4 regions of the Halomonas sp. GD1P12 genome follow, and region 3 is predicted to be linked to each of the others. Evidence: predicted binding sites of a transcription regulator. Region 3 holds the regulator's gene; each other region holds the start of a gene.
What was found. Region 3 encodes LexA, which represses DNA repair genes until DNA is damaged. Its sites were predicted from a motif close to TACTGTNTANNTANACAGTA; they were not measured.
Positions count from the first base shown of each region.

Region 1: the regulator LexA is predicted to act here: its motif matches at 3,074-3,093, upstream of OCT39_RS05475 (LexA family protein).
Region 2: the regulator LexA is predicted to act here: its motif matches at 4,479-4,498, upstream of recA (recombinase RecA).
Region 4: the regulator LexA is predicted to act here: its motif matches at 3,988-4,007, upstream of OCT39_RS13020 (LexA family protein).

Region 1 covers NZ_CP107007.1:1,170,593-1,178,036, forward strand. The annotation lists gene OCT39_RS05460 (sodium-dependent transporter) at 1-164, shown strand, start outside; gene OCT39_RS05465 (LBF_2804 family protein) at 143-1,264, opposite strand; gene OCT39_RS05470 (Y-family DNA polymerase) at 1,294-2,610, opposite strand; gene OCT39_RS05475 (LexA family protein) at 2,607-3,050, opposite strand; gene OCT39_RS05480 (alpha/beta fold hydrolase) at 3,416-4,306, shown strand; gene OCT39_RS05485 (patatin-like phospholipase family protein) at 4,330-5,364, shown strand; gene OCT39_RS05490 (Smr/MutS family protein) at 5,421-5,990, opposite strand; gene prmB (50S ribosomal protein L3 N(5)-glutamine methyltransferase) at 6,191-7,150, shown strand; gene aroC (chorismate synthase) at 7,163-7,444, shown strand, end outside.
Region 2 covers NZ_CP107007.1:2,854,497-2,861,940, reverse strand. The annotation lists gene OCT39_RS13105 (L-cystine transporter) at 1-612, shown strand, start outside; gene fdxA (ferredoxin FdxA) at 680-1,003, opposite strand; gene mutS (DNA mismatch repair protein MutS) at 1,158-3,722, opposite strand; gene OCT39_RS13090 (CinA family protein) at 3,891-4,364, shown strand; gene recA (recombinase RecA) at 4,518-5,579, shown strand; gene OCT39_RS13080 (regulatory protein RecX) at 5,604-6,089, shown strand; gene alaS (alanine--tRNA ligase) at 6,249-7,444, shown strand, end outside.
Region 3 covers NZ_CP107007.1:1,621,084-1,628,527, forward strand. The annotation lists gene moaC (cyclic pyranopterin monophosphate synthase MoaC) at 1-14, shown strand, start outside; gene moaE (molybdopterin synthase catalytic subunit MoaE) at 15-515, shown strand; gene OCT39_RS07605 (ribonuclease J) at 565-2,148, opposite strand; gene purU (formyltetrahydrofolate deformylase) at 2,409-3,263, shown strand; gene lexA (transcriptional repressor LexA) at 3,458-4,132, opposite strand; gene OCT39_RS07620 (TetR/AcrR family transcriptional regulator) at 4,350-5,027, shown strand; gene OCT39_RS07625 (L,D-transpeptidase) at 5,005-5,523, shown strand; gene nagZ (beta-N-acetylhexosaminidase) at 5,597-6,607, shown strand; gene OCT39_RS07635 (hypoxanthine-guanine phosphoribosyltransferase) at 6,702-7,280, shown strand; gene OCT39_RS07640 (pyruvate, water dikinase regulatory protein) at 7,301-7,444, opposite strand, start outside.
Region 4 covers NZ_CP107007.1:2,840,615-2,848,058, forward strand. The annotation lists gene OCT39_RS12990 (heme lyase CcmF/NrfE family subunit) at 1-1,012, opposite strand, end outside; gene ccmE (cytochrome c maturation protein CcmE) at 1,016-1,516, opposite strand; gene ccmD (heme exporter protein CcmD) at 1,506-1,733, opposite strand; gene OCT39_RS13005 (heme ABC transporter permease) at 1,730-2,470, opposite strand; gene ccmB (heme exporter protein CcmB) at 2,480-3,196, opposite strand; gene ccmA (cytochrome c biogenesis heme-transporting ATPase CcmA) at 3,193-3,819, opposite strand; gene OCT39_RS13020 (LexA family protein) at 4,096-4,497, shown strand; gene OCT39_RS13025 (IMPACT family protein) at 4,517-5,140, shown strand; gene OCT39_RS13030 (sodium ion-translocating decarboxylase subunit beta) at 5,340-6,659, opposite strand; gene oadA (sodium-extruding oxaloacetate decarboxylase subunit alpha) at 6,672-7,444, opposite strand, start outside.

The DNA.
Region 1 (7,444 bases), 450 kb from region 3:
ACGTAAGCCCCTTGGGCATTCTGGTGATCTTTGCCGACGTGCTGGGGCTTTATAGCGTCGTGTTCGCTCAGCACTGGCCGTACCTGCTGGGCGTTCTGCTGCTGATGATTCTGGTTGGGGAGCGTTTAAGCCCGCGTCTGCGTCAGGCGCTCGCGCCGCGCTGATCGTTCGATGCCATCTCGCAGCGCTGCCCGGCGATGAACTCATGGGTCAGCGGTGTCTGGCAGCGGGCGAACACCTGGCGTAAAAATCGCTTGCGCGCGCCGCGGTAGCCGCCGCTCAACAGCACCGCTTGGGTCAGGTTTTTCAGAAGCGGTGCGCGCTCGCCCTCGTCAAGTCGCGCAAACTCGTCCAGAGCGCTTGGCCACGCCACGGTCAGGTCGCTGGGGGCGCCTGGAAGCGTGGCCAATACGCGCGAAAGCAGCAGCACCAGGTTCGGATGCGGGTGCTGGTTGCGCATGATCATTTCGCCCACGCCCTGGGCGAGCAGGCGGCGGATGTGTTCCGGAGCGCGCTCGATGCGCGGCATCAGTCGGTCGATGCGCTGGGGGCCCAGGGCGAGCAGGCAGGCATCCTCGGTCACGCGGGCGGCGATCCAGGCATTCCATAACGCGTAGAGCGGCGCGACAAGAAAGGGAACGAAGCCGCGCAGGGTCAGCCGCCCGAGCAGGCGGCGCATGACCATGCGAAGCAGGAAGCTGCTCAGGCTGACCTTGAGCCGGTAGAGCAGGGCGCGCAGCGTCAGCTTCCAGCCGCGAAGATACGCGTGCGGGTCGACGCCATAAACGGGGCTACCGGGGCTTGGGTACTCCAGCGCCACCCGGGCTGCGCCCTGCAGGGTCAGCTCCACCGTGGGGGGCTGGGGCGAGCGGTGGCGGTAGTCGAGTCCGCAAAAGTGCATCATGCGCGCTACGCCGCGCAGCGAGTTCCAGTAAAGAAAGCCGATTTCGAGCAGCGTGACCACGCCGGCGAACGCCAGGTAGCCGCTCCAGTAGGGCAGCTGTTCGCGAAGCGACAGCGCCTCCCAGTCGTCGACGAGTATCTCGCGCATCCACCACTCGGCGCCGCCGATCAGCGTGCCCGAGACGATTCCCGCCAGCGCCGCCCAAACGATCACCCAGCGGCGGCTTCTTTTCACAGCGTCCATGTCCGGGGCGCCCAGCGCTTTATGGCGGGTCAGGCGGCGGCCGATGTAGCGGCTTGCGAAACGCTGGATGCGGTCCGGGGCGGGGGCGAACTCCCTGTCGGGGCGGGTAAGCGGCATGAGATATAACGTAACTTCGAGTAGGCCCTTTAGGGTAGCGGCTTCTTCCGCTCGGCACACGCCTCGATGGCCCCTGGATGGGTGCCGGCTTTCATCAGCTCGCCCCAGCGGGTGGTGAAGCGGTTCGAGCGGTGGCCGCAGCGCAGGTGCCAGGACGCCTCTTCCGGCTCGACGCCAAAGCGCACCTTGTTCTGGCCCATGCGCCGGTTGATGTCGTCGAGTGTAGCCATCAGCGCCGGGTGATGACGGTGGCGCGGCGGCTGGTGCAAAAGCGAGAGCTGATACTGCTCGGCGTCGACCAGATCCAGCAGCATCACGCCGGCCTTCATGAAGCGGTGATCCGGCCGGTAGATCTGCTCGAGCCCCTCGCGCACCGCGGCCAGCACCACGCGGGTGTCGTCGCTGGGGGCGGCGAGCGGAATCATGGCGTGGGGAAAATACTGCGGCTGGTCCTGGCGGTGACGGTTGGTGGCGAGAAAGATCATCACCGCCCGGGTCAGGCTTCGCTGCTCGCGTAGCTTCTCGGCGCTGCGCTGGGCGTGGCGGCTCAGCGCGCTGTACACATCGGCCTTGTCGCCGGTGGGCCTGCCGAAGGAGCGCGAGGTCATGATGCGCTGGCGCGGCTCGTCCACCGCGTTCATGGAAAGGCACGACGTGCCGCGAAGCTCGAGCGCCGTGCGCGCCAGCACCACGGAGAAGCGCCGGCGAAGGTCGTGGTGGTCGCACTCGCGCAGATCCCAGGCGGTGTGAATGCGCTGCACCGCCAGCCGCTCGGCCAGCCGCCGCCCGATGCCCCACACCTCGCCTACCGGAAGCTCTTTTAATAGCGCCGCGGTCTCTCTGGACGCGGCGTCCAGCAGGCAAACGCCCTGGTAGCGCGCGCGCTTTTTGGCGGCGTGGTTGGCCAGCTTGGCCAGCGTATGGGTCGGGGCAAGCCCGACGCAGACGGGAAGCCCCAGGTGGCGGCGGATGCGGCGGCGAAGCGCCTCGCCCACCGCTTGGCACTGCTCGGGTGAGAGCCCGTCCAGATAAACGAACATTTCGTCGATCGAGTAGGGCGCCACCGCCGGACAGGCGTCGCGCAGAAGCTGGCAGAGCCTTCCTGACATGTCGCCGTAGAGTTCGTAGTTCGATGACTTGAGATGAATACGCCCCGCGCGGCGCAGCCCCTCGAGCTTGAACGCCGGCACGCCCATGGGGATCTCCATGGCCTTGAGCTCTTCCGAGCGGGCGATGATGCAGCCGTCGTTGTTGCTCATGACGCCCACCGGCTGGCCGTCGAGCTCGGGCTGGAAAACGCGCTCGCAGCTGACGTAGAAGTTGTTGGCGTCGACCAGGCCGATCACGACACGTACTCGTGAATCACCGCGCGCACCACGCCCCACAGCTGGCACTCGGTGCCCGATAGCGGCAGCGGTGGGTAGAGCGGGTGGGCGGAGCATAGGTGCGGCGTGCCCTGGTAGAGCGCGTAGCGCTTGATCAACACCTCGCCCTCGAGCAGCGCTACCAGAATGTGCCCAAGGCGCGGCTTGATGCTGCGGTCCACGACCAGCAAATCGTCGTGGAAAATGCCCCAGCCTTCCATGCTGTCGCCGATCGCCGTCAGGTAGAACGTTTGCGTCGGGTTCTTGATCAACCGCGTGTTCAGATCCAGCGTGCGCTGCTCGTAATCCTGCGCCGGCGAGGGAAATCCGCTAAAGCCGGCACGCGCGTACAGGGTGGGAAACGCCAGCGGTTGAAAGGTTAACGGCCAGGCTGTCGCAACGTGGGCGGGTTGAGACGGCATCGTGACGTCCTCGAACAATCAAATAGTGTATGTATATACAGTATTAATATTCGAGTCTTGAAATGCAAGGTTGAAGCCGTACCCGGTTTTCAACGTCCGGTTTTCAACGTGCGAGCCAAAGCCCCACGACGATGGCGCTGGTCACGGCGATGAAAAAGACGGCATTGCGGGCGCGGGTATCACGGCGAGGTTTCATAACGGTACTCATCTGGCGAAGGGGTGGATGACGGTTGGCGTATCAGCGCGTGTCGAGCGTGGCGCGCAGAATTTTGAAAACGCGGCGCTCCAGGCACCGGGCCCGGCATGGTAACGTTTACGCCATAAGGCGTCATCAAACGAAAAACGCGCACACGGAGAGAACGCTTATGGTGGAGGTGGCAAGCACCGCGCCCAGGCCCCTGTCGCTGGCCAGTGGCCGCCTGGCGGGCCTTGCATGGGGAAGCGTCGAGGCGCCGGTCTGGGTGGCGCTGCACGGCTGGCTGGACAACGCCGCAAGCTTCACGCGCCTGGCCCCGCATTTGGCGCGCGCGCTCGGCGTTCGCATCGTCGCGCTCGATTTTCGCGGCCACGGCCACTCCGCCCACGGGCCCGACCAAACCGACTACGCGCTGTGGGACTACGTTTTCGATGTGCTCGACGCGCTGGACGAGCTGGAAATCGAACGCGCCACGCTTCTGGCTCACTCGATGGGGGCGGCGGTGAGCTGCCTGCTGGCCGCCGCGCTGCCCGAACGCGTAGAGAAGCTGCTGCTCATCGACGGACTGGGGGCGCTCAATACCGAGGCCGAGCAGAGCACCGAGCAGCTGAGAAAGGGGCTTTTGGCCCACCGACGTCAGGCGTCGCGCACGCCGCGCTACGCGGATATTGATCGCGCGGTCGGCGCGCGGGTGGCCGGCGGCGTGACGCCGGTGAGTGCGTCGACCATCACCCCGGTGGTCGAGCGTAATACCCGGGCAAGCTCCCAGGGCGATCTCGAGATGCGCACCGACGCGCGCCTGCTCAAGCCGTCGCTGGTGCGCTTTACGCCGGAGCAGGTGCTGGCGATGCTGGCGAGTATTCAGGCGCCAGTACTGCTTATCGAGGGCGATCGCGGCATTCTGGGCGAGCGCCACTGGGCGCACAAGGCCCGCCAGCAGGTGCCTGATTTGACGCGGCAGGTGCTTTTGGGTGGCCATCATCTGCACCTGGAGGCTGAGGCCGTCGAGGCCGTCGCGGCCACCATCGTGGATTACTGCAAACGCCAGATGAACGTGTAAAACGGAACAGATCGGAACGTCGAATGAGCAAGCCAACAGAGCAAGCGTTAAGCCATATTTCTCCTCAACAAGACGGTCACGGCAAGAAGGTCGCCCTGGTGCTGGGCAGCGGCGGTGCCCGCGGCTATGCCCATATCGGCGTGATCGAAGCGCTCGAGGCACGCGGCTTCGAGATCATTTCGATCGCCGGCTGCTCCATGGGCGCGCTGATCGCCGGCATCTACGCATCGAACAAATTGGCCGAGTACCGCGAGTGGGTCTGCAACCTGGACTACCTGGACGTGTTGAAACTGGTCGACGTGACCTGGAGCCCGATGGGCGCAATGCGCGCCAACAAGGTGATGAACAAGCTCGAGGCGCTGATCGGCGATACGCTGATCGAGGATTTGCCCATTCCAGTGACCACGGTGGCAACGGATCTTGTCCGCCAGCGCGAAGTCTGGTTTCAGCGCGGCCCGCTTTTGCGCGCCATTCGCGCCTCGATCGCCGTGCCCGGGGTGATCACCCCGGTGCATCTGGGCGATCAGGTGCTGGTCGATGGCGGGCTTTTGAATCCGCTGCCGATGATGCCGATTCTCTCCGCCCACGAGGCGGATCTGGTCGTGGCGGTGAACGTCACTGCCCAGAGCCCTCAGCTCGTAAGCCTCGAGGAGCTTCTGCCCGTCGACGAGCAGGACGAGCGCACACGCCTTGAGCGCGACCACGACGCCAACCTGGGCGGCTGGATGGACGGGGTGCGCGCGGCGACGAAACGGCTATGGGACGGCTTTGGTGCTCAGGACGACGAGTGGGTCGAAGAGGAGAGCATCGAGGCGCGTGGGCAGCGCGAGTGGGGCAAGCTCGACATGATTCTGGAGTCCTTCGATATCACCCAGGCGGCACTGGCCAAGTACAAGGTAGCGGGCTACCCGCCGGACGTGTTGATCGAGGTACCGAAAACGGTGTGCAGCACCTACGAGTTCCACCGCGCCCGGGACTTGATTCGCCTCGGCCGCCACTTGACCGATGAAGCGCTCGAACGACGCATGCCAAGCGTGGCATCGGAGGCGACAGAGTAGATGAAAAAAGTGGATGAAAAAGTGGATGAAAAAGGACTGAGGAAAGACAGTCGCCGCTAGCGGCCACGCTTTCGCAGCAGCACATAAACCGCGCCGGTGCCGCCGTCGGCGTCCACCGCCGAGCAAAACGCCAGCACCCCGGGCCACTCTCTAAGCCAGGCGTTGGTGTGGCTTTTCAGCACCGGAAAATCCGCCGTCGCGCCCCACGCCTTGCCATGGACCACCAGCACGCAGTGAAGATGCTGGGCGGCGGCGTCGGTCAGAAAACTTTCGAGCTCCAAGCGCGCCTCTTCCAGGGTGTAGCCGTGAAGGTCCAGTCCCGCTTGCCAGGAGGTTTGTCCGCGTTTGAGCTGGCTGAAGGTGCGGTAGGGCAGATCGGTCACGCAAAACTCGAGATACTCCGAGGGGCGCACCGCCTCGACCCGGCCATCGGAGGTGCGCCCGGTCGTGACCTGAGCGTCCTGCTTGACCGCCGCCTGGCGGCGCGCGGCCTGGGCGTCGCGCTCGCGTTTGGGCCGGCCGGGGTCGGCCAGGTCGCTTTTGATCTGGCGCACCCCGGCCTCCTGGAGCGCCTGGCGAAAGGCGCTGATCTCTTCATCGTTGGGCGAGTGGCGGCGTCGCGACATGAAAGGCTCACAAAAAAATGAAAAACGGCGGTGTGGACGATGGCGTGAACGGCACAGTATAGCGGCCCTGGCGGCGCTGTGAACCGGGCGACGACGAAGGTACAATCATTTCCCGATGTTAAGCCAACGACGTTTTTCACGTTTCACCCCTTGATGGGCCGGAAGCCCGACGCTTTCGGCTCGCCTGGCCAGGAGCCCTTGTGACCACGCACCTCAATGCCGAGACTTCTCCCTCAACGCTTTCCCTGCCGGAGTCGGCGCTGGCCAGCGATCTGATCACGCTGCGCGACTATCTGCGCTGGGCGACCAGCGAGTTCTACGTCGCTGGTTTGCACTACGGCCACGGCACCGACTCGCCCTGGGACGAAGCGGTGGCGCTGTGTTTGGGCGCGCTGCACCTGCCCTGGAACGTCGACCCCGGCGTTCAGGATGCGCGCCTGCTGCCCGTCGAGCGCCAGCGCATCATCGAGCTGGTGCGCCGGCGGATCACTACTCGGGCGCCGCTGCCGTACCTGCTGGGCGAGGCGTTCTTCGCCGGTTTTCCTTTCGATGTCGATGAGCGCGTGCTGATTCCGCGCTCGCCGATCGCCGAGCTGATTCTCGACGGCTTCGGCGCCTGGTTCGACGAAGAACCGCCGGCGCACGTGCTCGATCTGTGCACGGGCTCGGGCTGCATCGGTATCGCCACGGCCCTGGTGCTGCCCACCAGCCACGTGACGCTGGCGGACTTGAGCCCCGATGCGCTGGCGGTGGCGAAGCAGAACATCACCCGCCACGACGTCGGCGACCGGGTGCGCGCGGTCGAATCCGACGTCTTCGACGGGCTCTCGGGCCAGCGCTTCGATCTGATCGTCTCCAACCCGCCCTACGTCGATGCGCGCGATTTGGCCACCATGCCCGCGGAGTTTCGCCACGAGCCGGCGCTGGCGCTTGGCGCAGGCTCTGATGGGCTCGACATCGTGCGGCGCATTTTGCGCCAGGCGCGCAATCACTTGACCGACGACGGCTGGCTGATCGTTGAGGTCGGCAACTCCGATCGCCACGTCGAGGCGGCCTTTCCCGAGGTCGGCTTCATGTGGCTTGAATTCGAGCACGGCGGCCAGGGCGTCTTTGCCATCAGCGCCGCGGAACTCGACGCCCACGCGGCGTCTTTTGCGTAAGGAACTAGCGACATGTCTGGCAATACGTTCGGCAAGCTTTTCAGCGTGACCACTTTCGGCGAGAGCCACGGCGTGGCCCTTGGCGCCATCGTCGACGGCTGCCCGCCGGGAATCGAGATCAGCGAGCAGGAGCTGCAGGTCGAGCTCGACCGCCGCCGCCCGGGAAGCTCGCGCCACACCACCCAGCGCAAGGAGGCCGACGAGGTTCGCATTCTCTCTGGCGTGTTCGAGGGCAAGACCACCGGCACCTCGATCGGCCTTTTGATCGAGAACACCGACCAGCGCTCGAAGGAC
Region 2 (7,444 bases), 1.2 Mb from region 3:
TTCGTGGTGGCCTCCTATATCGGGCTTGGCCTGATTCTGGTGATGCACGCGCTGTTTCTCTCCGGCGCCGGGGTCAATCCGCTGCGCTACTTCCAGAAGGTGTGGCCGGTACTGACGTTCGCGTTCACCTCGCGCTCGAGTGCGGCGACCATTCCGCTCAACATCGAAGCCCAGGTCGACCGTATCGGCGTGCCGCCGGCGATCGCCAATTTCGCCGCCTCCTTTGGGGCCACCATCGGCCAGAACGGCTGCGCGGGGCTCTATCCGGCGATGCTCGCCATGATGATCGCGCCGACGGTGGGGATCGACCCGCTCTCGCTCGAGTTCCTGGCGACGCTGGTGCTGGTGGTGACGCTGGCCTCGTTCGGCATTGCCGGCGTCGGCGGCGGGGCGACCTTTGCGGCGATCATCGTGCTCTCGACGCTGGATCTGCCGATCGCACTGGCCGGTCTTCTGATCTCGATCGAGCCGCTGATCGACATGGGCCGCACGGCGATCAACGTCAACGGCTCCATGACCGCAGGCACCGTGACCAGCCGGCTGCTGGGCCAACACGACGGTGCGGTCTTCGCCGCGGAGTCCGACGAGCTGGGCACGCCGAAAGCCGCCTAGCGCGCTTTCAGGCCCAAAAAAAGCCACCTTCGGGTGGCTTTTTTCATTTGCAAGGGTAGGGCAGGGCTCAGCGTTCGAGCTTGTCCATTTTGCCGCTCTTGCCGTCCCACTCTTCGGCGTCCGGCAGCGGGTCTTTCTTTTCGTTGATATTGGGCCATACGTCGGCGAGCTCGGCGTTGATCTCGATGAAGGGTTCCTGGCCGCTTGGCAACTCGTCTTCAGAGAAGATCGCCTCGGCGGGGCACTCCGGCTCACACAGCGCGCAGTCGATGCACTCGTCGGGGTGGATCACCAGAAAGTTCGGGCCTTCATAGAAACAGTCGACCGGGCAGACTTCTACGCAGTCGGTATATTTGCACTGGATGCAGTTTTCGGTAACGACAAACGTCATCGGTTGGTTCCTCTTGCCTGGCCGCCGGCGGCCACGGTAGTCGTAAATGATTGCTAATCGTGAATGGTTATAAGCTAACCGCTTTTTATAAGCTAAAACGCATGCCGAGTATTCTAGAGGGGGTGCCGGGCTGCGGCAAGCGCGAACTGGCCCGTCAGAGAAGCGCCCGCCACTGATACATCAGGGCCAACGCCTCCCGCGGCGATAGATCGTCCACGTCGACGTTGGTAAGCGCCTCCACCACCGGGTGCGGAGCGCTGGCGAACAGATCGCTTTGAAGCGGCGCGCTGGCCGCCGGTGCCGGGCGCTGCTGCTCGTCGACGTCGCGCTGCTCGAGCATGGCAAGCTTCTCGCGGGCGCGATGGATCACCGCACTTGGCACGCCGGCCAGCTGGGCGACCTGCAGGCCGTAGCTCTGGCTTGCCGGCCCCGCCTCGATGCGGTGCATGAACACGATGCTGTCGCCATGCTCGGTGGCGGTCAGGTGAATGTTCGCCACGCCCTCGGCTTGCTCCGGCAGGGCGGTCATCTCGAAGTAGTGGGTGGCGAAGAGCGTCAGCGCTTTGGTGCCCGCCAGCTGCTCGGCGCTCGCCCAGGCAAGCGACAGGCCGTCGAAGGTGCTGGTGCCGCGGCCGATCTCGTCCATCAGCACCAGACTCTGGTCGGTGGCGTTATGCAGGATATTGGCGGTTTCGGTCATCTCCACCATGAAAGTGGAGCGCCCGCCGGCGAGATCGTCGGAGGAGCCGATGCGGGTGAAGATGCGATCGAGCGGGCCGATCTCGGCCTGTGCGGCGGGCACGAAGCTGCCGCAGTGGGCGAGCAGCGCAATCAGCGCGGTCTGGCGCATGTAGGTCGATTTACCGCCCATGTTAGGGCCGGTGATGACCAGCATGTGCCGCGTCGGGGAAAGGTCGATATCGTTGGGCACGAAAGGCGTTTGACTGACGTGCTCGACCACCGGGTGGCGCCCGGCGGTGACGTGAATACCGGTTTCCTGGCTAAGCGTCGGGCGCACCCAGCCAAGCGCCTCGGCGCGCTCGGCGAAGGCGCACAGCACGTCGAGCTCGGAGAGCGCCTGGGAGGTCGCCTGGAGCGCGTGAAGATGGGCGTTGAGCTCGCCAAGAAGGCGCTCGTAGAGCCACTTTTCCCGCGACAGCGCCCGGGACTTTGCCGACAGCGCCTTGTCCTCGAACTCCTTGAGCTCGGGGATAATGAAGCGCTCGGCATTTTTCAGCGTCTGGCGGCGAATGTACTCCGCCGGCGCCTGCTGCGCCTGAGCGCGGGGCAGCTCGATGAAGTAGCCGTGCACCCGGTTATAGCCCACTTTCAGGTTCGAAAGCCCGGTGCGCTCGCGCTCGCGCCGCTCGAGCTCGACCAGATACTCGCCGGCGTTTTCCGCAAGCCCGCGGTGCTCGTCGAGATCATCATCGAAGCCTTCCGCGATCACGCCGCCGTCGCGAATCACCACCGGCGGGTTGGTGATGATCGCCCGGGTCAGGGTGTCCGCCATCTCCGGGTAGGGGCGAACGTGGGGCTTGAGCGCGTCGATGGCGCTGCCACTCTCCACCGCCTCCAAAAGGCGCTGTAGTTCGGGTAAAGCGTTGAGCGCATCGCGAAGGCGGGCCAGATCCCGCGGGCGGGCGCTGTAGAGCGCTACGCGCGCCAGTATGCGCTCGATGTCGCCAAGCTCAGAAAGCGCCTCGCGAAGCTCCATATAGGCGGCGTCGAGGCTCAAAAGCGCGACGCCGGCCTGGCGGCCCTTGACCAGCTCGATCTGGCGCAGCGGGCGGTTGAGCCAGCGCTTCAAGAGCCGCGAGCCCATCGGCGTGGCGCAGGTATCGAGCACGCTCGCCAGCGTATTGTCGGTGCTGCCGGCAAGGTTGGTGTCGATCTCCAGGTTACGCCGGCTGGCACCGTCGATGACGACGGCGTCGTCGCGATTCTCGACAGTGATGGCGGTGACGTGGGGCAGGCGCGAGCGCTGGGTGTCGCGGGCGTAATCGACCAAAACGCCGGCGGCGATGAGCGCCGTGGAAAGGTGCGCGCAGCCGAAGCCGCGCAGATCCTGCACCTGAAACTGATCACACAGGCTCCGGTTGGCGCTGTCTAAATCGAACAGCCACTCGCCCTGGCGGCGCAGGCTGCGCTTTTGCGACCAGGCCTCCGGCAGCGTCAGGTTTTCAGGCACCAAAAGCTCCGCCGGCGCCAGGCGGGTCAGCTCGGCGAGCATCTCTGCTTCGCTTTCTACCTCGAGCACGTTGAAGCGCCCGCTGGAGAGTTCGAGCCAGGCAAGACCGAAGCGATCGCGGCCCGGGGCGAGCGCGACCAGGACGTTATCGCGTCGGGCGTCGAGCAGCGCCTCATCGTGCAGCGTGCCTGGGGTGACGATGCGCACCACCTGGCGCTCCACCGGGCCCTTGCTGGTCGCCGGGTCGCCGATCTGCTCGCAAATCGCCACGGACTCGCCGGCGGCGACCAGCCGAGCAAGATAGCCCTCGGCGCTATGGTAAGGGACGCCAGCCATGGGAATCGGCTTGCCGCCGCTTTGGCCGCGGGCGGTCAAGGTGATATCCAAAAGCGCCGCGGCGCGGCGGGCATCGTCGAAGAACAGCTCGTAAAAATCCCCCATCCGGTAGAAAAGCAGCACTTCCGGGTGGTCACGTTTGATCTTCAGATACTGCGCCATCATGGGCGTATGCGCGGGGCTTTGTGACATGGACGTCCTGGCTTGGCGTGGCCCACGGCAAGGCTTGGCCGTGGGCGGTGTTCGAGTTCCGTGTGTTGGTTCTATAGGCAACACAAACGCAGTATTCTACGCTGAACACAGCGCTGACATGAAGGAGTCTGCAAGGTGGCTGACGTATCCGGCTTGAAAAATCTCGATATGGCGCTGCTTGCCAAGCGCCTGGGCAAGCTCTGCGTGGCCCAGAACGTCACGCTGACCACGGCAGAGTCCTGCACCGGGGGCGGCATCGCCTCGATGATCACCTCGGCGGCGGGCAGCTCCGCCTATTTCGAAACCGGATTGGTGACCTACTCCAACGCGGCCAAGACCCGGCTTTTGGGCGTGGCCCAACAAACGCTCGACGCCCATGGTGCGGTGAGCGAGGCGGTGGTGAACGAGATGGTGCGCGGGGCGTGTCGTGAAAGCGGCGCACAGCTTGGCGTGGCGGTGAGCGGCGTGGCCGGGCCCGGCGGCGGCAGCGCGGAAAAGCCCGTGGGGCTCGTGTGGCTAAGTGTGGGCAGCGAGCGCGAACAGCGCGCCCAGCGCTTCATGTTTCCCGGCGACCGGCAAGCGGTGCGTGAGCAGGCGGTGCGCGAGGCGCTGATCGCGTTGATCCTGCGCCTTTCGCGCTAGCGCACTCGGGCAAAAAGCACTGCTGTCAGCGCTTTGAGAGCGAACTGATAGCCGGGGTGCTGCGGAAATAAATAGCGCGACAGGGATAGGTTTTGCGGCCAATATTTGGCATAATACTGGCTAATTATACAGGTTGTTACGAGGACGCTTTACATGGCTCAAGATGAAAACCGTACCAAAGCACTGAACGCCGCGCTCAGCCAGATCGATCGTCAGTTCGGCAAGGGCACCGTCATGCGTCTGGGCGATGCGCCGCGCGTGGTCATGCCGTCGGTATCGACCGGATCATTAGGACTCGACATCGCGCTCGGCATTGGCGGTCTGCCCTACGGGCGGGTCGTCGAAATCTTCGGCCCGGAGTCCTCGGGCAAGACCACGCTGACGCTGTCGGTCATCGCTCAGGCGCAGAAACAGGGCAAGGTGTGCGCGTTCGTGGACGCCGAGCACGCGCTCGACCCAAGCTACGCGGAAAAGCTCGGCATCAACCTGGATGACCTGCTGGTCTCCCAGCCGGACACCGGTGAACAGGCGCTCGAGATCACCGACATGCTGGTGCGCTCCGGCGGTGTCGACGTCATCATCATCGACTCCGTGGCGGCCCTCACCCCGCGCGCCGAGATCGAAGGCGAAATGGGCGACGCCCACGTGGGTCTGCAGGCGCGCTTGATGTCTCAGGCGCTGCGCAAGATCACCGGCAACATCAAGAACGCCAACTGCCTGGTCGTCTTCATCAACCAGATCCGCATGAAAATCGGCGTCATGTTCGGCAGCCCCGAAACCACCACCGGCGGTAACGCGCTGAAGTTCTACTCGAGCGTGCGTCTGGATATTCGCCGCACCGGCTCGGTGAAAACCGGCGACGAGGTCACCGGTAACGAAACCCGCGTGAAGGTCGTGAAGAACAAGGTCGCGCCGCCGTTCCGTCAGGCCGAGTTCCAGATTCTCTACGGCAAGGGCATCTACCACGCCGGCGAAGTGATCGATCTGGGCGTGCAGTGCAACCTGGTCGACAAGGCCGGCGCCTGGTACAGCTACAAGGGCAGCAAGATCGGTCAGGGCAAGGCCAATGCGTCCCAGTACCTGGAAGAGCATCCGGAAATCATGGAAGAGATCGAGAGCCAGATTCGCGATCAGCTGCTGGCCAAGGCCGAGCCCAAAAAAGAAGAAGAGGTCGCCGCAGCGGATGACGCGGGCGGCGAAGATAGCCTGATCTAATCGTCCGTCCCTGCGGAGAGAGCCATGTTTGGCGCCGGTAACGCGACCCCGCGCGGGGTCGCCATCGATCTACTGGCCCGGCGCGAGTACTCCCGCGCCGAGCTCCATGAAAAGCTTGCGCAAAAGACGTTCGAGGAGGCCGATATCCTCGAATGCCTCGACGCCCTCGAGGAGCAGGGGCTTCAAAACGACGACCGCTTCAGCGAAAGTTTCGTACGCTCGCGGGTGCTGCGAGGCCAAGGGCCCATACGCATCAAAATGGAGCTTGGTCGCCGTGGCATCAGAGGCGATGCCCAAACGCAGGCGATTAACGCGGTCGCCGAGCAGGAGCGCATCGACTGGTTCGAACTGGCGGCTGAAACGCTACAGCGGCGCTTTCGCACGTCCGGGGCGCCTTCGGGCGAGCGTTTTGTGCCCCCCAAAGAGCGCGCCAAACGCGAGCGCTTTCTGGCTCAGCGCGGCTTCGACTTCGAGCAGATTCGCTACGCGCTCTCCACGCTTTCCGACTAAACCGCACCTGTAATTCCTTCACCCATCGCACTGCTTGTAAGACGCCAGCGCTTCGTGGCTTTAGTCGCGTGGCAACTTCGTTATAATGGATGTTTTGCGGCTCCCAGGGTGGCGGCGATAGCGCCCCGGGGCATCACGCTTCATTGTCACGGAACCCCTATGAAAAGCGCAGCGATCAGGCAGGCCTTCCTCTCCTATTTCGAAGAGCACGGACACACCGTGGTTCCCACCAGCTCGCTGGTGCCCGGCAACGACCCAACGCTTTTGTTCACCAACGCCGGCATGGTGCCGTTCAAGGACGTTTTTCTGGGCCGCGACCCGCGCCCCTACGTGCGCGCCACCTCGGCCCAGCGCTGCGTGCGCGCCGGTGGCAAGCACAACGACCTGGACAACGTCGGTTACACCGCGCGCCACCACACGTTTTTCGAGATGCTGGGCAACTTCAGCTTCGGCGACTACTTCAAGCGTGATGCCATCCGCTTTGCCTGGACGTTTCTGACCGACACCCTGGGCCTTCCAAAGGAGAAGCTTTGGGTCACCGTGCATATCAGCGACGACGAGGCCGAAAGGATCTGGAAAGAGGAGATCGGCATCGACCCCGAGCGCTTCTCGCGTCTGGACGAGGACAACTTCTGGCAGATGGGCGATACCGGCCCGTGCGGGCCGAGCTCGGAAATATTTTTCGATCACGGCGCTGACGTTTGGGGCGGGCCGCCCGGAAGCCCGGAGGAAGACGGCGACCGCTACATCGAGATCTGGAACCTGGTCTTCATGCAGTTCGACCGTGACGCCGAGGGCACGTTGCATCCGCTGCCCAAGCCTTCGATCGACACCGGCATGGGGCTTGAGCGTGTTGCGGCGGTCATGCAGGGCGTGCACTCCAACTACGAGATCGACCTGTTCCAGAACCTGCTGAAAGCGGCCGCGCAGGCCACCGGCTCCCATGATCTCGAGGCACCGTCGCTTCGCGTCATCGCCGACCACATCCGTTCCTGCGCGTTCTTGATCGCCGACGGCGTGCTGCCCTCCAACGAAGGGCGCGGCTACGTCCTGCGCCGGATCATTCGCCGCGCGGTACGCCACGGCCACAAGCTTGGCGCCACGGGAACGTTCTTCCATGAGCTGGTCGAGGCGCTGGATGCGGAGATGGGCGACGCCTACCCGGAGCTTCGCGAGTCGAGCGCGCAGATCGCCCGCGTGCTGCTGAAAGAAGAGGAGCAGTTCGCCCGCACGCTGGATCATGGCATGGGGCTTCTGACCGAAGCGCTGGAGAATCTCGACGGCGACACGCTGCCCGGCGAGACCGTGTTCAAGCTCTACGACACCTACGGTTTCCCCTTCGATTTGACCGCGGA
Region 3 (7,444 bases):
TTACCGGAGGCTGAATGCAGACGCCTTCCTCTGAGCAAGCGCTCGCTTCGGGAGCGGATACGCCGCCTATTCACATCCGCGTGCAGCAGGAGGCCTTCATTTTTGATGAGGGCTACGAGACGCTCATCGAACATCGTCAGGATGTCGGGGCGCTGGTGAGCTTCACCGGCCTCGTACGCGATTTCAACGAAACGCCGGACGTCACGGGGCTCACGCTCGAGCACTATCCGGGCATGACCGAAAAGGCGCTCACCGATATCGCGGTGGAGGCCGCTTCGCGCTGGGCGCTCAAAGGCGTGGTGATTGTGCACCGGGTCGGGCATCTGCGCCCGGGGGATCCGATCGTACAAGTGGTGGTGGCCAGCGCTCACCGGCGCGACGCCTTCAGTGCCTGCGACTTCATCATGGATATTCTCAAGACCCGCGCACCCTTCTGGAAAAAGGAGCACTCGCGCCAGGGCGATTACTGGGTCAAGGAGCGCGCCACCGATTTTGACGATGCCGCGCGCTGGTAGGAGGCGATCAAGGAGGGCGTTGGTGGGCGCGTGTAAGGGGCTACCCGGCTCAAGCGCCGGGCGGCTCGGTCGCCATGATCTGAAGGTGCACCTCCGGCAGATGCTGGCAGTGGTGTCCCAGCCAGCGAACCAGCCCCGGCGTCAGTGCTTCTCTGAGTTCGGCGAGGGAGTCGACTTCGATTTCGTCGAGCCGCTCGTCGAGCCAATCGCTAAAGCTCTCTTCGTCGATGGGGCTGGCGCCACTGGCGTCTAGCATCAAACGCCCGATACGCTGCCAGCCGGTCTCAGAAGCGCATACCGGCAGTGCCAGAAACAGCGTGCCGCGCCGCGCGCCGCTCGACTGGCCGTCCGCAAGCCCGGGGTGGCGCGTCACGCTGTTTTGATCCACCACCTGGGGCAACTGCGGGTGGCGCGCCTCAACGCGTAACCCTTCGTTATCCAGACATAGCATATCGCCATTGACCGGGGCCAGCGGCGCCTTGATGCCGAGCTCTTGCGCCAGCGCCTGGTGCGCCTGCTGATGCACCGTTTCGCCGTGAACCGGCAGCAGCGCGGTGGGCCGAACCCAGCGGTAGAGCGTTTTGAGCTCCTCCTGGGCGGGATGGCCGGTGGCGTGAAGCTCCGGGTGGTTGTTCTCGTCGAAAAGCTGAACGCCGAGCTGAGTGAAACGCTTCTTGAGCGCCGCGATCGGGCGCTCGTTGCCGGGAATCGCCTTGGCGGAAAAAATGACGTTATCGCCGGCTTCCAGGTCCATGAACGGGTGGCGGCCCTGGGCCAGGCGCTGGAGCGCGGCGCGCGGCTCGCCCTGGCTTCCGGTGGCGATCACCACCACTTCGTCCGGTGGCAGATAGCCCAGGTCCTGGGGCGGCACCAGCGGCGGAAAATCGTCGAGATAGCCAAGACCGCGGGCCACACCGACCATGCGCTCCATCGAGCGGCCCATCAGGCTCACACGGCGCCCGCTTTGGGCCGCCGCCTGGCCGATCGCCCACACACGCGCCAGATTGCTGGCAAAGCAGGAGACCACCACGCGCCCGGTACAGGCCTTGAGCGTTTGCGTCAGCGCGTTGGCCACCGAACCTTCGCTGCCGGCACTGCCCGGAAGCGGCGCGTTGGTCGAATCACCCACCACCAGATCCAGCGGTGCCAGCGCCTGAAAGTGCGCCGGGTCGACGCTCGGGCCGATCAAAGGCGTCGGGTCGAGCTTCCAGTCGCCGGTGTGCAATACCCGGTAGCCGCCGGCGAGCATCATGATCGCGCAGCTCTCGGGAATCGAGTGGGTCATCAGTAAATAGCGCAGCGTGAACGGGCCCTCTTCGAGGGCATCGTTGGGCTCGATCACGCGAATCGCGGCGCTTGAAAGATTGTGTTCGGCAAACTTGTGACGGAGTAACCCGGCGGCCAGGGGCGTGGCGTAGATCGGGCACTGCCATTTGGGCCAAAGCCAAGCGACCGCGCCGATGTGATCCTCATGGCCATGGGTGATGTAGAGCGCTTTAGGGGTAATCTCAAGCTCGGCCAGCGTATCGGTGCTGGGCACCTGTAGCGGAGCGCTGGGAAGATCCTGTCGAATCATCATCCCGCAATCAATGGCGATCCAGTGACCATCGAAACCATAAAGCGTCAGGTTCATTCCTATTTCACCGCAGCCCCCAAGCGGCAAAATGCGCAGGGGCGGTCGGCGTCGGGGGCGAAGTTGAACGCGGGATGGATCCATTGATTTTGAACAGCCTGAAAAGTAAGACTTTAACTATACGGTAAGGCGGGGGCGGCTAACAATCCTGGCAGTGTTCCCGATCGCCGCTTGCGCTACACTAACGCCCCCCAAGGCCTCAACGGTTCTTGACGACCCCGTCGGGTCGCGTCTTCGAAACGTGTATCAAGAGTGTATTCATGTCGCATTATTACCGTTTAGTGGTTTCCTGCCCCGATCAGGTAGGCATCGTGGCGCGCGTGTCGAGCTTCATTGCTCAGCACGGCGGCTCCATCACCGAGGCGAGCCAGCACTCGGATCTGCAAACGGGCCGATTTTTCATGCGCTACGAGATTCTCGCCGACTCCATCGGCATGAGCGCGGCCGAGCTCGAACAGGCGTTTGCGCCCATCGCCAACGCGTTTTCGATGCAGTGGGCGCTGGTCGATACCCAAAAGCGGCGCCGGGTCGTGATCATGGTGTCGAAAGAGTCCCACTGCCTGGTCGATCTGCTCTACCGCTGGCAGGCTGGCGAGCTCGACTGCGACATCGTGGGCATCATCTCCAACCACCCGGACATGCGCGCGCTAAGCGAGTGGTACGGGATCGATTATCACCACATCGCGGTCGACCCCAGCGACAAGCAGCCCGCGTTCGATGCGGTGCAGCGCCAGGTCGAGGCGCTCGAGGCGGACTGCATCGTGCTGGCGCGCTACATGCAGATTTTGCCGCCGGCGCTCTGTAGCCAATACGCCGGCCAGATCATCAACATCCACCACAGCTTTTTGCCGTCGTTTGCCGGTGCCAAGCCCTATCACCAGGCGTTCGAGCGCGGCGTGAAGCTGATCGGCGCGACCTGCCACTACGTGACCGAAGAGCTCGACGCCGGCCCGATCATCGAACAAGACATCCACCGCGTCAGCCACTGTCACACGCCCACGGATCTGGTGCGCTTTGGCCGCGACGTGGAGAAGTCCGTGCTCGCCCGCGGGCTCAGGTGGCACCTGGAAGATCGCGTGCTGATCGACGGCAACAAGACGGTCGTCTTCAACTAAAAAACGGGGCACGAAAGTGCCCCGTTTTTGGTTTATAAGCTTGAGGATGACAATACGGGCCGCCGTGCCGGGCTGACCGTAGCGAGGGTCTTTCGCCATGGATGGCGAAAGTAGCGCCCAGGGAAGGGTTCACAGCGCCCTCGCGCAGGGTTGCCCGGCACCGCCACATTTCCCTGTCTCAATCGATAGGTCAATTAACCCAGCGCCTGGCCACTGCCGCCGCGAATCACGCCAACGCCGACACCTTCGATATCGAGCTGCTGGGTGCGAAGATCGATTTCGATCGGAGCGAAATCGCTGTTCTCGGCGTGCAGCGTGACCTGGTGGCCGTCGCGGCGAAAACGCTTGACGGTGACTTCGTCCTCGAGGCGCGCCACGACGATCTGGCCGTCGCGTACCCGCTCGGTGCGGTGTACCGCCAGCAGGTCGCCTTCCAGAATGCCGATATCCTTCATCGACAGCCCGCGTACGCGCAGCAGGTAGTCGGCCTTCGGCGTGAAATACTCCGCCGGCAGCGGGCAGTAACGATCGATGTGTTCGGCGGCCAGAATCGGGCTGCCCGCGGCCACTTCGCCGATGATCGGCAGCCCCTGGGTCGCGGATTCGACGCTGTCGCTGGCTTCAGCGGCGGATTCCGCTGCTTCCACCCCTTCCTGATTGGGCAGGCGGATGCCGCGGGAGGTGTGGCGAATGATACGGATGGCGCCCTTGCGCTCGAGCGCGCGCAGGTGCTCTTCGGCCGCGTTGGGTGAGCGAAAGCCCAGCGCTTTGGCGATTTCGGCGCGGGTGGGTGGGTAGCCGTACTCGTTCATGGTCTTCACGATAAAATCGAATACGTGCTGCTGACGAACGGTAAGAGGACGAGGCATGGCTGACTCCAGGGTAAAAGGTAACTATAAAAAATGACTTAAATATATGTGTTTAAGTATACAGTATGTTCCTCTGTCCAGTATATGACTCAAGCCACGGATTATAAAGCCGTTCGCCTTTAAAAGAGGGCATATCAGGGTTTCGCACGATTGAGCCCGGCGTTTTAATGACCTACTATTTCGCGATGTTTTAAACACTCGTTTTCTGGAGGGCGCCATGGCGCAGTCTGATACCGTCACGCGTATTCTGGATACGGCGGAGGTGCTGTTCGCCGAGCGTGGCTTTGCAGAGACCTCTCTGCGCAACATCACTAGCAAGGCGCGGGTGAACCTGGCGGCGGTGAACTACCACTTCGGTTCGAAAAAGGCGCTGATTCAGGCGGTGTTTGCGCGCTATCTCGACCCCTTCAGCCAACGCTTTCACGAAGCGCTGGATGAGCTGCACGCCCGCTATGGTGATGATGAGATTCCTCTGGAAGTACTGCTCGAAACCATGGCCACGACGGTGTTGACCGTGCCGGCCGAGCGCAACAGCTTGAAAGTGTTCATGCGCCTGCTGGGGCTCGCCTACAGTCAGGCTCAGGGCCACCTTCGCCGCTATATCCAGGAGCAGTACGGCGATGTCTTCACTCGCTTTGTCGAGCTCGTTCGCCGCGCCACACCCGGCCTGCCCGACGCCGAGCGCTTCTGGCGGCTGCACTTCATGCTCGGCACGGTGATCTTCACGCTCTCCGGGCTCGATGCGCTGCGCGACATCGCGGCCAAGGAGTACAACGAGCAGGTCTCGGTACGTGATCTGGTGCGCCGACTGCGCCCGGTGGTCGTTGCCGCCATGAACGCGCCGCTTCCCCCGGCGATCGAGGAGGCTCATCATGGCCACGCCCATTCTGGCTGAGCTGCCGCCAACCGAGGCGCCATGGCTTGAAATCGACCTCACCGAGCAGCGCCTTCGCGCCTGGCAGGGAACGCGGGTGGTTCACGAATGCACGGTGTCGTCCGGTGCAAACGGGGTGGGGCAACACGAAGGCAGCGGCCAGACGCCTGGCGGCTGGCACTACGTGCGCGCCTCGATCGGCCAGGGCCTGCCGGAAAACGCGGTGTTTCGCGGGCGCCGCTTTACCGGTGAAGTTTTTAGTCCCACTTTGGGTGAACAAAATCCTGATCGTGACTGGATTTTGACGCGTATTCTTTGGCTCTGCGGGCTCGAGCCCGGGGTCAACCGTGGCGGATCCGTCGACTCCCAACGCCGCTATATCTATCTGCACGGCACTCCACCACATGAGCCCATGGGCGTTGCGGCGTCCCACGGCTGTGTGCGCCTGAGAAATCAGGACCTGCTGTGGGTATTCGAGGTCGCCGTGCCGGGTACGCCGGTTTGGCTTCATACCTGACCCACGACCCGCCGGTTTTGTTTGAGCGCGGCGATCGACTAGAATGAGCGCCCGTTTTGTTGGATAGATGCCGATGACGCAACCGCTTGGCCCGGTCATGCTCGACCTCGAAGGGCCCTTTATCACGCGCGCCGAAAAAGCGCTTCTGGCCGATACCGCCGTGGGCGGGGTGATCCTGTTTTCACGCAACGTCGAAAGCGCCGAGCAGGTCAGCGCACTGTGCCAGGACATACGCCGCATTCGACCCGATCTGCTGCTCGGTATCGACCAGGAGGGCGGTCGTGTCCAGCGCATCAAATCCGGCGTGACGCGCCTGCCTGCCATGGCGCGTATCGGCGAGCTTTACGCCGAAGACCCGGAGCAGGGCGGGCAGCTGGCAAGCGACACCGGCTGGCTGTTGGGCATGGAGATGGCAGCCTGCGGGCTCGACCTGAGCTTCGCGCCGGTGCTCGATGTGGAGAGCGGAGTGTCGAGCGTGATCGGCGATCGCAGCTTCAGCGACAACCCGGAGCACGTCGCCGCGCTCGGCGCTCGCTTCATCCACGGCCTCCACGAGGCGGGCATGGCCGCCATCGGCAAGCACTTTCCCGGCCACGGCGGCATCGAAGCCGACACCCACGTGACGCTTGCCGAAGATTCCCGCTCCCTTGCTGCGCTCAAGGCCCGGGATCTGTTGCCATTTACCCGCCTGGCCTCGCAGCTCGACGGCGTCATGCCCGCTCACGTGGTGTATTCGGCGTTCGATCCGCGCCCGGCGGGCTTCTCTCCCGCTTGGCTTGGGATGCTTAGAGAATCGCTCGGTTTCAAGGGCGCCATCTTTTCTGATGATCTCACCATGGCCGGGGCCCACGTAGCGGGCAGCCCCGTCGATCGCGCCCAGGCGGCGCTGGCCGCGGGCTGCGACATGCTTTTGGTATGCAACGACCGCGACGCCGCGCTCGAGGTGGTAGGTCACTGCCAGGCGCTTGGCAACAAGCGCATCGGCAAGTTGCGCTACGCCCGCGCGCGGCCGGATCTCAAGGCGCTGTCCGCGCTCAAGCGCTGGCGCCGCACGAATGCAAGGCTTGGCGAGCTAGTCGATTAACACACGGCGCGCCCAACTCGACACCTCTTTAGACTCTCGAAGCGCGGGCGGCTGATCGCGCTTCGTTTTTTTGCTACCGCTACCGGAGCCCATGATGGCCAAACTCGATAAAGAAGCGCTCGAATCATTGGATTCGATGCGCGAACTGATGGATAACGCCGACTGCCTGATCACCCAGGCCCAGGTCGAAGAGGCGCTGGACCGCATGGCAGAGGCCATTACCGCGGATTTGGGCGACAAGCTGCCGGTTTTTTACTGCGTGATGAACGGCGGTCTGATCACCACCGGCCACCTGCTGACGCGTCTGGGCTTTCCGCTGGAAGTGGATTACCTGCACGCCACGCGCTATCGCAACGAGCTGCGCGGCGGCGAGCTTTTCTGGCGCGTCTCGCCGGAGGTGCCGATGGCCGGGCGTCACGTGGTGATCATCGACGATATTCTCGATGAAGGCGCCACACTCGCCGCGATTTTGAAGTATTGCGAAGAGGCCCAGGCGGCCAGCGTCACGACCGCGGTGCTGGTCGATAAAAAGCACGATCGCAAGGCCGTGCCCGGGCTCAAGGCGGACTACTGCGGCCTGGAGGTGGCGGACCGCTATGTGTTCGGCTTTGGCATGGATTACAAGGGCTACTGGCGCAACGCCCCGGGCATCTTTGCGCCCAAGGGCCTTTGAGGCGTTTTCGATCGTACTGTTTAACGGGGTGAGAAGCGCCGCGCCAGTCCCGTTTCAGCGATCATGCGCGTCGAGATCTCCTCGATCGAGAAGCGCGTGGTGTCGATAAACGGAATGCTCATCGCCCGGTAGAGCGACGCCGCCTGTTCGACCTCCTGCACGCA
Region 4 (7,444 bases), 1.2 Mb from region 3:
CACGCAGCGCGAACAGCAAAAGCGACAGCGTCACCGTCACACCCAGCAGCACCAGGATGAAAAAGCCGCGGGCCGGGTCGTTGGCGAAGGCGTGCACCGAGGTGAGCACGCCGGAGCGCACTAAAAACGTGCCCATCAGCGAAAGCGCAAAGGTGGTGATCGCCAGAAGTACCGTCCAGCTTTTGAAGGAGCCGCGCTTTTCGGTCACCGCCAGCGAGTGCAAAAGCGCCGTGCCGGTCAGCCAGGGCAGAAGCGAAGCGTTCTCGACCGGGTCCCAGAACCACCAGCCGCCCCAGCCAAGCTCGTAGTACGCCCACCAGCTGCCAAGCGCGATGCCCACGGTCAAAAACGCCCAGGCCAGATTCGCCCAGGGCCTGGCCCAGCGCGTCCAGGCCGCGTCGAGGCGCCCGCCCATCAGCGCGGCGATGGCGAAGGCGAAGACCACCGAAAAACCGACGTAGCCCATGTAGAGCATCGGCGGATGGATCACCAGGCCGAAATCCTGCAGCAGCGGATTCAAGTCGGCGCCGTCGCCGGGCACGTTGGGCAGCAGCCGCTCGAAGGGGTTGGAGGTAAGCAGTATGAAAAGCAGAAAGCCGACGCTCACGAGCCCCATCACGCCAAGCACGCGGGCGACCATGTCGCGGGGCAGCGCGCGGGAGAAGCGCGAGGCGGCAAAGCCCCAGCCCGCGAGCATCAAACTCCACAAAAGTACCGAGCCTTCGTGATTGCCCCAGACGGCACTGGCCTTGTAGTACCAGGGCAGCAACGAGTTGGAGTTGTTGGCCACGTTGGCCACGCTGAAGTCGTCGAGCAGGTAGCTTGCAGTCAAACACACGTAAGCCGCGCCCAGAAACAGAAACTGCCCCGCCGCCATCGGCGCCCCGTACGCCATCCAGAGCGGGCGCCGGCTCGCGCTTCCGGCCAGCGGCAGGATCGCCTGAAGCGCGGCCATCGAAAGCGCCAGAATCAGCGCGAAGTGGCCGACCTCGGGAATCATCCGTATCCACATGGGCTAGTCGTCCTCGCGGGTCGGCGCCGCCAAACGCTCGGCGACACGCGCGGCCTTTTGCTGGTAGTCCGACGGCGCGTAGCCCGCGTCTTCCAACGCCTTTGCCACTTCCGGCGGCATGTAGTTTTCATCGTGACGGGCAAGCACCTTGTCGGCGCGAATTCGCCCATCGCGCTGGAGTTCGCCGACCACGACCACGCCCTGACCTTCGCGAAAGAGATCCGGCAGGATGCCGCTATAAAAGACCTCGACCTCCTCCACGTAGTCGGTAACGACGAAGTCGACATCGAGGCTTTGCGGGTCGCGGGCGACCGACCCCTCCTTGACCAGGCCCCCGGCGCGAATCTGGCGCTCGAGCGGCGCTTCGCCCATCGCGATCTGCACCGGGCTAAAAAACAGGTTTATGTTGGCGCGCAGCGCATAGAGCGTTAGCCCCAGAGCCACCGCCGCCAGCACCACCAGCCCCAAGAGCGCGAACAGTCGCTGTTGTCGTTTAGGCGTCATCGCTGACCTCGGTTGGCGTGGGGATGGAGGGAGACTCGGTGCGGGCGCGCTCGCGCCGGGCGCGCCGTGAGAGCGCCTTGAGCAGCGCGCGCCGCTCGAGCTTCGCCTGCCAAAAGCAGAGCAACAGCAGCGCCGCGGTGACGCCCCAGGCCGACCAGACGTACACGCCGTGGCCGCCCATGGCGAAAAACGCACCGAGTGAGTCGAAGGCGCTCATGAAGAGGACTCCGTGAGCGCGCGCACCCAGCGCTTGTCGCCTTCGCGCCTTAAAATTTCGCTGCGCACGCGCACAAGCGTCAGCGCCGCGAAGAAGCTATAAAAGCCGATCACCATGAGCAAAAGCGGCAGCCACATCGACGCCGGCATGGCCGGGCGCTCGGTGAGCGAGAACGTGGCGGACTGGTGGAGCGTATACCACCACTCGACCGAATACTTGATGATCGGAATGTTGATCACCCCCACCATGGCGAGAAGCGACGCCGCCCGAGCCCCGCTCTGGCGGCTACCAAAGGCGCCGCGCAGTGCAATCACGCCCAGATAGAGAAACAGGAGAATCAGCATCGAGGTGAGCCTTGCGTCCCACACCCACCAGGTGCCCCAGGTCGGCACGCCCCACACGGCGCCGGAAAACAGCGCCGTAAACGTCATCACCGCGCCAAACGGCGCCATCACCGCGGCGGCCATGTCGGCCACCTTGATCTTCCAGACCATGAACACCAGGCTTGAAAGCGCCATCGCAATGAATACCGATTGGGCCAGGAGTGCTGCCGGCACGTGCACGTAGATGATGCGAAAGCTCTCGCCCTGCTGATAGTCCGCCGGCGCCAACGCCAATCCCCAGACGCCCCCCGCGCCAAGCGACAGCGCCGCCAGCGCCCAGCACCAGGGTGTGAGCCGGCCGCTTAGCCGGTAAAACCACTGGGGTGATCCAAACTTGTGCACGATGGCCCACATGGCGGGTCCTCAACCGTTGAGACTGATACGAAGCGACGCGGCGATCGCCCAGGGGGCGAGCATCAGCGAAAGCGCCAAAAGCGCCCCCAAAATCGCGAGATAAGGCAAGGCGCTTTGCCCGTCGATGGCCGCCTCGACGGCGCCGGTACCAAACACCAGCACCGGAATGTAGAGCGGCAGGATCAAAAGCGAGGTCAGCACGCCGCCGCGAGCAAGCCCTACCGTGAGCGCCGCGCCGATCGCGCCGACCAAACTGAGTATGGCGCTGCCAAGCAGCAGCGACAGCGTCAGCACCGCGTAGCTGCCCGCGGTAAGCGCCAGGAGCGTGGCGAGCAGCGGCGCCGAAAGCGAAAGCGGTAGCCCGGTTATCAGCCAGTGCACGCACACCTTGGCAAGCGTTTGGGTCCAAAGCGGCTGCGGCGCGAGCATGAGTTGCGCAAGGCTCCCATCCTCGAAGTCGCCGCGAAAGAGCGTATCCAGCGACAGCAGCGCGGCCAGAAGCGCCGCCACCCACAAAAGCCCTGGCGCTATCACGGCCAAAAGCTTGGGGTCCGGCGAAATGCCGATCGGAAAGAGCGTGATCACCAGCGCGTAAAAGACCAGCGGATTGAGCGCCTCGCCTCGGCGACGAAACGCCAATGTTAGCCCGCGCGAGAGCGTGGCGATGAACGCACGCCCGGCCCCGTGAGGCGCCGCCCTTAATGCGCCGTCATTGCTGGCGCTCATGCCGGCCCCAGCTGCAGGCGGCGCACCCGCTCGAGCCCGCCAAGCGCGTGGTGAGTGGTGATGATGACGCTTCCCCCCGTTCTGGCGTGGTGCGAAAGCCGCTGCTCCAGCATCAAAACGCCTTCGCGGTCGAGCGCCGTAAAGGGCTCGTCGAGCACCCAGAGCGGCCGGGGTGTGAGCGTCAACCGGGCAAGCGCCACGCGCCGGTTCTGGCCGGCGGAGAGCCGCCCGACGGGCGTATCCTCGAACCCGGCAAGCCCGACATCATTAAGCGCACGCTCGCAGCCAGCCTCATCCGGCGGCTCACCGCCCAGCGCCTGATACCAGGCCAGATTCTCGAGCGGCGTCAGCCCCGCCTTCACGCCGGGCGCGTGGCCCAGATAGAGCAGGTTCGCCAGAAACACATCGCGGCAGGTGCGAAGGGGCTGACCATTGAACTCAAGCGCGCCTTCATAATCGTCGAGCTGCCCGGAGAGAATCTTCAAAAGCGTGGTCTTGCCGCTGCCGTTAGGCCCCTCGACGCGCAGGATCTCGCCGCGTTCAAGCGTCACGTTCAAACCCACGAACAGCCAGCGGTCGTCGCGCTCGCAGGCAAGCTGTCGGGCTTGAAGGCGCAGGCTCAAGGGGCATCTCCAGGGCGTGAAGTTCGCGCGCACTGTACACAAAAATGCGCTTTCCCGCCAGCAAGCCGGCCCCGGTAAAGCGACGTGAACGCCGCTCGCGCCTGACGTTGCGGGTACGAGCGGTCAAGCGTTGAAACCGGTCTCCAGGTAAACGCCCTACAGGGGTAGCACTGTATTTAAAAACAGGTTTATACTCCAACCACTGTATGAAAAGACATGCTCTGCGCTTTTCACTTGTTCACGCCCAGGGAGCGGGCGATTGCTGGAGAGAAACCGATGATCGCATCACGACCGATTGAGCCTGCCACCGCCTCGCGCGTCGCGGCCAGCACGCGTAACCCCGCCCTTAAGCGGGTAACCGGTGAGCAGCGTGAAGTCACCCGGCGCAACACCTATGCGCTGCGCGTTCGCGGTCATCGCATGCAGCAGTACAATCTGTTTGACGGCGACGTGATCGTGATTCACCGCCAGCAGCGCGGTGGCCACCGGGAAATCGCCACCGCGACGATCAACCAGCGCGAAATCGCCCTCAAGGAGCTGTCGATCAGCCGGCTTGGCCTGCGCCTGTGCGCCGAAGGCGAGGCGATGCCGACGGTTTTCCTGCATAATAGCGATATACAGGTGCTGGGCATGGTGATGGGCGTTGAAAGCCCCGCCGCAACCACTCGGCGCCACTAACCGTTTCAGGGAGCCCCGCTTGCGCTACCGAGCCCCCGACCTTGCGCTCGACACCCGTTTTGAAGCCGAGCTTGTCATCGAGAAAAGCCAGTTCATCGCCTGGCTTTGCCACGCGCCGACGCCAGAGGCCTTCGAGACGCTTTTAAAAGCGGCGCGGTCGGCGCACCCAAGCGCCAGCCACCACTGCAGCGCCTTCATTGCCGGCCCGCCCGGCGAGCAGACCCATATCGGATTTTCTGACGACGGCGAGCCCGGCGGCACCGCGGGGCGGCCGATGTTTCAGGCACTTTCGGGAAGCGGGCTCGGTGAAATCGGCTGCGTGGTCATCCGCTACTTCGGCGGCACCAAACTCGGCACCGGCGGGCTGGCCCGTGCCTATGCTCAGTCGGTGAATAAAGCCCTCGAGACGCTGCCTACGCGCGAAATCGTCGAGCGTACTTCCTACCGTGTAAAGGTCGATTTCGCCCAGGAAGCCCAGGCCCGCGCCTACTTCGACGAACAGAGCGCGCCCATTACGGGTGCCGACTACGACGGCCAGGGCGTGACGCTGACCGTCGCCTGGCCCACCGACGAGCCGGCGGATTTCACCGTGCTCGAAAGTCGCCTGAAAAGCGCGCTGGACATTCAACGCGTCAAAACCTGACACGCCCCGCTCGAAAGCGGGGCGTGTCAGTTAGCCCATTCGTCTAATCCGGTGCAGGAAGCGGTGTCGCCCACCCCTACGTGAGGCGCTGTGAACCCTTCCCTGGGCGCTACTTTCGCCATCCCTGGCGAAAAACCCTCACTACGGGCTGCTCGACACCGCGCCACGTTCTCTGACGCTTTCACTTACACCGCGGCTTTTAGCCCAGATACTTGATCATCACCCCGGCAGCCACCGCCGAGCCGATAACGCCGGCCACGTTCGGGCCCATGGCGTGCATCAGCAGGAAGTTGTGCGGGTTCGACTCGAGCCCCACCTTGTTGGCGACCCTCGCGGCCATCGGCACGGCGGAAACGCCAGCGGCGCCAATCAGCGGGTTGATCGGCATTTTGCTCACCAGGTTCATCAGCTTGGCCATCAACACGCCGGCGGCGGTGCCGATGCCGAAGGCCACGATGCCCAGACCCAGAATGCCCAGCGTCTCAAAGGCAAGAAAGCTTTCGGCCATGAGCTTCGAGCCCACCGAAAGCCCCAGTACGATGGTGACGATGTTGATCAGCGCGTTCTGGGCAGTGTCCGCCAGCCGTTCGACCACGCCGCATTCGCGCATCAGGTTACCAAAGCAGAACATGCCCAGAAGCGGCGCGGCATCCGGCAGAAACATCGCCACCAGCAGCAGCAAAATGATCGGAAAGACGATCTTTTCGAGCTTCGAGACCGGACGCAGCTGCGTCATGGCGATCTTGCGCTCCTTGTCGGTGGTCAACAGGCGCATGATCGGCGGCTGGATCAGCGGTACCAGCGCCATGTAGGCGTAAGCCGCCACGGCGATCGCCCCCAGCAGTTCCGGGGCCAGCACGCTCGAGACATAAATCGAGGTCGGCCCGTCCGCGCCGCCGATGATGCCGATCGCCGCGGCCTGATTGAGCGAAAAGTCCATCACGCCCATCGAGGTGAGCAGCACCGCGCCAAAAAGCGTCGCGAAAATGCCGAACTGCGCCGCCGCGCCGAGAAACAGCGTACGCGGGTTGGCCAACAGCGGGCCGAAGTCGGTCATCGCCCCCACGCCCATGAAAATCACCAGCGGCGCGATGCCCGAACCGATGGCCACGCTGTAGAAGTTGTAGAGCACGCCGTTGCTGTAGCCTGCCGCCACGGCGATGTCGCGGGCGGCGCGCGCTGCTTCCGGGGCGGCGTCGTGCGCGACCACCTTGAGCGCTTCGCGCCAGGCCTCCAACCCTGCCGCCGGGTCGAGCGCCACCCCCAGGGCGGCGCCGATCTGCTCCAGCAGCGCCGGGCGCGCCACGTCGATCGCCTGATCGAGCGCCGAAATCGCAAGCCCCGCCTCGGGGATGTTGGCCAGAATCCCGCCAAAACCGATCGGCACCAGCAGCAGTGGCTCGAACTTCTTGTAGATGGCGAGATACAAAAGCACCAGCGCCACCACCATCATGACCGCCTGGCCGAGCTGGAGGTTATAAAGCCCCGAGCCTTCCCACAGGGTAATCAATTTATCCATTATCGGATGCCCTTAAAGCTCGACCAGAGAGTCGCCTACGGCGACGCTGTCGCCTTCGCTCACGTTGACGCTGGACACCGTGCCGCCGCTCTGGGCGCGCACCTCGGTTTCCATCTTCATGGCTTCGAGAATGATCACCACGTCGCCTTCACTCACCTGATCACCCACCTTCACGTTGACCTTGAAGATGTTACCGGCTAGCGGCGCATCGATGCTCTCCCCGCTCGAAGCAGCCGGCTCGCTCGTTGGCGCCGGCGCCGATGACGCGCTGGTGTCAGTGATTTGGCCAATATCGCCGCCTTCGGCGACCTCGACCACGTAGGCCTTGCCGTTGAGCTTGACGGTATAGGTCTCGGGTCCGGCGGCCGTTGCCGCGCCAGCCGTCGCTGCGCTGGACGTTGCCGCGGCGGCCGATGCCGGTGACTGAGCTTTGGACTTGTCGTCACCCTTGGCTTGCTCGACCTGGGGCGCGGGCTCGAAGGCGTCCGGGTTGTCGCGGTTTTTCAGGAACTTCAGGCCGATCTGTGGAAACAGCGCGTAGGTCAGCACGTCGTCGATGCGCTGCTCGCCTTCGCTCAGGCGAATGCTCTCGGCGCTCGCCTTCTCTTCGAGCTCGCTTTTTAGCCGCTCCATCTCGGGCGACAGGTTGTCTGCCGGGCGGCAGGTGATCGGCTCACCGCCTTCCAGTACGCGCGTTTGAAGCTCCGAATTGAACGGCGCGGGCGCGGCCCCGTATTCACCTTTCAACAGCGCCTGCACTTCCTTGGAGATCGACTTGTAGCGCT